2 linked regions of the Saccharophagus degradans 2-40 genome follow. Each later gene encodes a partner of the first gene's protein in a complex. Links are inferred from orthologs where the notes say so. Each region holds a gene or a part of one and is shown in the gene's direction. Other genes may lie near its edges.

The links. The genes of interacting proteins can lie anywhere in the genome.
Region 2: the proteins of rne (region 1) and eno are in contact, whole or in part, in a solved structure (PDB 2FYM), measured with the Escherichia coli proteins. The link is inferred for Saccharophagus degradans 2-40 from one-to-one orthologs.

Annotation. Positions count from the first base shown.
Region 1 is NC_007912.1:2,080,550-2,083,985, reverse strand. It holds rne (ribonuclease E), read left to right. Parts: upstream 1-329; coding sequence 330-3,236; downstream 3,237-3,436. UniProt on the Escherichia coli protein: Endoribonuclease that plays a central role in RNA processing and decay. Required for the maturation of 5S and 16S rRNAs and the majority of tRNAs. Also involved in the degradation of most mRNAs.
Region 2 is NC_007912.1:1,595,415-1,598,316, forward strand. It holds eno (phosphopyruvate hydratase), read left to right. Parts: upstream 1-759; coding sequence 760-2,046; downstream 2,047-2,902. Other genes in the region: kdsA (3-deoxy-8-phosphooctulonate synthase), read left to right, coding at 1-720; ftsB (cell division protein FtsB), read left to right, coding at 2,231-2,533; ispD (2-C-methyl-D-erythritol 4-phosphate cytidylyltransferase), read left to right, coding at 2,615-2,902. UniProt on the Escherichia coli protein: Catalyzes the reversible conversion of 2-phosphoglycerate (2-PG) into phosphoenolpyruvate (PEP). It is essential for the degradation of carbohydrates via glycolysis.

The DNA of each region.
Region 1 (3,436 bases):
GCCCCCTCACTTCTCTGCCTTTGCCGCCAATATGCCAGCATATTAAGTGAAATAACCCATATTTAACGGCTGTTATCAGAAATTATTGGCTGATTGCATGTAGAAACCATGGCCCCAGATATAACACGGGCTTTATAAACCAAATAGTCAGTTGGCAGGTCTACAATGCGCTCACCCACAGTAAAACTACTACGTTTAACGAGTAGCACCCCAAATACGACCCCTGTGTCGCTTTGGCAAATACTGTGAAGTTTCTACACTTTCTTGCTTGCCCCAAATAGCTATACCTTTTCGCGCTCATGCTGTGCTCTATTTGAGAACACAACTACATGAAAAGAATGCTCATTAATGCAACTCAGCCCGAAGAGTTGCGCGTAGCTTTAGTCGATGGCCAATGGCTTTACGATTTAGACATAGAAAACCGCCTTAGAGAGCAAAAAAAGGCCAATATTTACAAAGGCCGAATCACCCGCGTTGAACCCTCCTTAGAAGCCGCATTTGTCGATTACGGCTCTGAACGTCACGGCTTTTTACCCCTTAAAGAAATTTCTCGCGAATACTTTGCCAAGCAGCCTAAAGACATTGACGGCCGCATCCGCATCCAAGATGTGGTTAAAGAAGGCATGGAAGTTATTGTTCAAGTAGATAAAGAAGAGCGCGGCAACAAAGGCGCGGCACTTACTACCTTCATTAGCTTGGCTGGGCGCTACCTAGTACTTATGCCCAATAACCCACGCGCAGGCGGTATTTCACGTCGCATTGACGGAGACGATCGCACAGAGCTTAAAGATGCATTGAGTCAAATTGATGTACCAGCAGGCATGGGCATTATTGTTCGCACCGCTGGCGTAGGCCGCAGAGCCGAAGAGTTGCAGTGGGATATGAACTACCTCGCTCAGCTTTGGGCATCCATTAAAACCGCTGCCGAAGAAAAAACTGCACCGGAATTCCTATTCCAAGAAAGTAACGTCATTATTCGTGCTATTCGCGATTACTTGCGCCCAGACATAGGCGAAGTAATTGTAGATAACCAAGATGCGTACAACCTTGCCACCGCATTTGTTGAGCAAGTAATGCCCAACTACCGCAGCAAAGTGAAGCTTTACGAAGAGCCTCTCCCCCTATTCAACCGCTTTCAAATCGAATCGCAAATTGAAACTGCTTTTGAGCGCGAAGTGAAACTACCTTCTGGCGGCTCTATTGTTATTGACGTTACCGAAGCGCTTATCAGTATCGATATTAACTCTTCACGCGCCACCAAAGGCGGCGATATCGAAGAAACAGCCCTACAAACTAACCTAGAAGCAGCAGATGAAATTGCCCGTCAATTGCGCTTGCGCGACATGGGCGGCCTAGTAGTTATCGACTTTATCGATATGCAGCCTGTTCGCAACCAGCGCGAAGTTGAAAACCGCATGCGCGACGCCCTAGAAATGGACCGCGCCCGCGTACAAGTTGGCCGCATTTCTCGCTTTGGGTTACTGGAAATGTCTCGCCAACGCCTGCGCCCTTCTCTTGGTGAAACCACATCTAAAGTGTGCCCTCGCTGTAGCGGTCAAGGCACCATTCGCGGCACCAAATCTATCGCGCTCTCTATTTTGCGCTTAGTAGAAGAAGAGGCTCAAAAAGAGCGCAGCGCAGAAATTCGCGCAGTTGTGCCGGTTGCCGTAGCAACCTACCTGCTGAACGAAAAGCGCAAAGTGATTTCTGGCATAGAAGAACGCCAAAAAACACGTATTGTTATTATCCCTAGCGAGAAGATGACAACGCCACACTTCGACGTACAGCGCCTGCGCGATGACGATGTAGTTTCTTCAGAAATAAGCTACAAAATTGAAGTGCCGCAAGGCGAAGACGAAGAAAAAATCCAAGATGATGCTGCAGCACTGGCTAAATTGCCACGCCCAGCGGTACAGGCTATTCCCCCTGCGCAACCTGCGCCAGAGGCTCCAAAACCAGACAGCCTATTAACTAAAATACTTAAAAAGTTAAAAGAGCTATTTAAAACGGACGACAAAAAGCGCAAGAACACCAGTAAAAACTCGCGTGGGCAACAGCGTCGTCGTGGCAACAATAGCCAAAACAACAGAAACAGAAATAGAAATCGCAACGGGCGCGGCAACGATAATCGCAATAAGAATCGCGATGACGAAATTACCGACAACCTAAGCTCACGCACCAAGTCTGACCAAAGCCAACAGGGCCAGGGCCCCAGCTCGGACGATAACAGGCCAGATCGCGGCAACCGCAAGCGCGGTAACCGCAGACGCAACAACAACCGTCGCAACGACCAGGATCGCAACGATTCACCAGAGTCTAACAACGACGAGCAACAAAACAACAACCAGCCTCAGGAGCAGAATAACGCCCCTAAAGAGCAAGGCCCTAACCGTCGCCCGAATGGACGCAGAGGCCGTGGTGGTCGTGAGCGCAAGCGCGAGCCAGTTCCACAAGCCGCCGAAGAATCAGTAACAAAAGATGATTCCGCACTAGCTGCCGAAGTGACTTCAGCAATAGACACTGCAGAAAAAGCATTCGCGACCAATAGCCCTGCTGAACTTAAGCAAGCTAAAAGCGAAGCTAAAGAGCAGGCTAAAAGCGAAGCTAAAGAGCAGGCTAAAAGCGAAGCTAAAGAGCAGGCTAAACAGGAACGAGCGCCACAAGAAGCAGCTATAACAGCAGAAACGCCCAGCGAAGCTAAGCAACCGGAAGCTACGGCTACCGCTGCAGAAGCCAAGCCAGAGCCAAGCGAAAAAGCTAAAGCAAGCCAAGCGCCGCAAGCCGCTGAAGCGAGCGATACAACTGAAACCGTAGCTGAAACCAAAGTAGAAGCACCTAGTGCCGAAGCTGCACCAGCGAAGGAAGCACCTGTAGAAACTGCCGCAGAAACCGCTAGCGAAGCTGAAACTGCAGAGCCAGTAGCTGCAGCCGAAACCGCTGAGGTTGCAGAAGTTGCAGTGGCTGAAGCTACTGAAGAGGCCTCTGAAGCAAAAGAAGAGCTCGCTCCTGCTCAAGCAGTGCGCAAGCAATACTCTCGCGCAACTAACGACCCAAGAGCGACGCCTAAACCTGTTGCCAATACGCTTGTATCTAATGTGGTTACCCAAATACGTATGTCGCGACCACTAGACACAACCCAACCGGCTAACATTTTGCGCAACCCGCGCGATTTAAGTCGCCCTGCGAACGATCCGCGCTTAAAACGCAATATAGAAGAAGTAGCGAGCGACGCATAAAAGAAAAGATTAGGTAGCCTCTTAAATGATACAAAAAAGAGGCTATCTGATTAGATTACAAACAAGTTTAAAATTTATTTCTAAACTTTAAATAAATTTTGCTTTTACGACTTGTACATAGCGTTATCCCATGTATAATTTCGTCCTCTTCCGGTGGGGTGGCTGAGTGGTCGAAAGCGGCGGTCTTGAAAACCGTTGAC
Region 2 (2,902 bases), 490 kb from region 1 along the record:
ACCCAAAAGTTGGGTATTCCCTACGTATTTAAAGCGTCTTTCGATAAGGCCAACCGCTCTTCTATTAACAGCTATCGCGGCCCAGGGATGGAAGAGGGCTTGCGAATTTTTCAAGCGGTTAAAGATGAGTTTGGTGTACCTATTATTACCGATGTGCACGAATGTGATCAGGCTGCCCCGGTTGCCGAAGTGGTAGATGTTATACAACTGCCTGCATTCTTAGCGCGTCAAACAGATTTAGTAAAAGCCATGGCGGCAACAAATGCGGTAATTAATGTAAAAAAACCACAGTTTTTAAGCCCTGGTCAAATGAAAAACATAGTAGAAAAATTTGCGGAAAGCGGTAACGAGAAAGTTATTTTATGTGAGCGCGGCGCATGCATGGGCTACGACAACCTTGTTGTAGATATGCTGGGCTTTCGCACAATGAAAGAAGTAAGCGGCGGTTTGCCGGTTATTTTTGACGTGACTCACTCGTTACAGTGCCGCGATCCTTTAGGTGCAGCTTCAGGTGGGCGCCGCCATCAAACCGCAGAGCTAGGTCGTGCAGGTATAGCTGTAGGCATAGCTGGTTTGTTTTTAGAGGCTCACCCCAACCCAGCAGAGGCCAAATGCGATGGCCCAAGTGCGTTGCCGCTAGAGCAACTCGAAGCATTTTTAACACAAATGAAAACAGTGGATGATGTAATTAAAGGCTTACCCCCTTTAGACATTCGCTAGAACCCTTTTTAGTTAAAGTAAAGTAGGAAAGAGATCGTTATGAGCAAGATAGCTAACGTTATTGGTTTTGAAGTAATGGATTCACGTGGTAACCCAACGGTTATGGCGGAAGTAGTATTGGAATCTGGTGTTGTAGGCACTGCCTGTGCTCCATCAGGTGCATCTACAGGTTCGCGTGAAGCGTTGGAATTGCGCGATGGCGATAAAAGCCGTTACTTGGGCAAAGGCGTATTAAAAGCCGTTGCTAACATCAACGAAACCATCAAGCCATTATTGGTTGGCAAAGATGTAGCCGCTCAGCGCGAGTTGGACGACATTATGCTTAAAGCAGATGGTACCGAAAACAAAGCTAACTTGGGTGCGAACGCAATTTTGGCAGTGTCTTTGGCTGCTGCAAAAGCTGCTGCACAAGACAAAGGTATTCCTTTGTACGCACACATTGCCGACATTAACGGCACGCCAGGCAAATACACCATGCCTGTGCCAATGATGAACATCATCAACGGTGGTGAGCACGCCGATAACAACGTTGATATTCAAGAATTCATGATTCAGCCTGTATCTGCGCCAAACTTCACCGAAGCATTGCGCATGGGTGCTGAAGTATTCCACAGCTTGAAAAAAGTATTGGCTGGCCGCGGCTTAAACACTGCAGTGGGTGATGAAGGTGGTTTCGCTCCTAACCTTCCTTCTAACGAAGCCGCTCTTGAAGCCATTGCCGAAGCTGTTGCAGCTGCTGGTTACAAGTTGGGCGAAGAAATTACCTTGGCCTTGGATTGTGCATCATCTGAATTCTACAAAGATGGCGTATACGACATGTCTGGCGAAGGTAAAAAATTCTCTCCAGAAGAGTTCGCCGATTACCTTGCAGAACTTGCTTCTAAGTACCCAATTTTGTCTATCGAAGACGGTATGGACGAGAGCGATTGGGACGGTTGGAAAGTTCTTACCGAGAAAATCGGTAGCACTTGTCAGTTAGTGGGTGATGACTTGTTCGTTACCAACACCAAAATTTTGAAAGAAGGCATTGATAAGAGCATTGCTAACTCGATTCTTATCAAGTTCAACCAAATTGGTTCTTTGTCTGAAACATTAGACGCAATCAAAATGGCGCAAGAAGCTGGCTACACCGCAGTTATTTCTCACCGTTCTGGCGAAACCGAAGATACCACTATTGCTGATTTGGCCGTGGCTACTGCAGCGGGCCAAATTAAAACAGGTTCTTTGTCTCGTTCAGACCGTGTTGCTAAATACAACCGTTTGTTGCGCATTGAAGCTGAATTGGGTGAAAAAGCTCCTTACCGTGGCCGCGCTGAATTCAAATAATTGCGCCCATGCCATTTATGGCTAGGTAATAAAAAGCCGGCAATTTAAGTTAACGCTTGATTGCCGGCTTTTTTGTTTTACCATGCCTTAAAAATGCTATGCTTCTGCTTGTTTTAGGTGTGTTGGCGCAGGCTAACTGGTTGTTTGCATCGCGCTGTTATGTAAGTTTTTGGTAGGTTTGTTCATGAAGTGGCTCGCCATTATTTTAGTTGTTGCGCTTTTAGCTCTCCAGTATAGGCTGTGGATGGGCGAGGGTAGTATTGCCAGCGTGGTGAGTTTAAATAGAGAAATTGCCAAGCAGAAAGAAGAAAACGCGCGCCTGCGTGAACGCAACAGATTACTAGCAGCCGAAGTGGATGCATTGAAGCAAGGCAAAGATGCTATAGAAGAAAGAGCCCGCAACGACATGGGCATGATAAAAGAAGGCGAAACATTTTTTATGATTGTGGACGAAACAGACAAAGACACGAAAAAAAATAAAAAATGATCGTGCTTTAATTCGTCGCAAGCCGTGTGATACCCGCGCTAACCTATTTAATTTAATGCAGCTTACACTAGAGATATTTCTTTGATCGCGCCAAAGCAAAATACAATTTCGCAACATCGTCAGCTTTGGGCTGTTATTCCCGCATCGGGCATTGGTGCTCGTATGGGGGTTGGTATCCCTAAGCAATATTTATTGCTGTGTGGCAAAACCATTTTAGAGCATACCCTTCACAAAATAAGTCAGGTAGAAAACCTAAGCGGCATCGTTTTAGTGCTAGACGCAAACGACCAATACTGGCCCACCCTTAACTGCAATAGCATTCCCAACCTGCATGTGGTGAATGGCGGCGCTAGCCGTGCGCAATCGGTT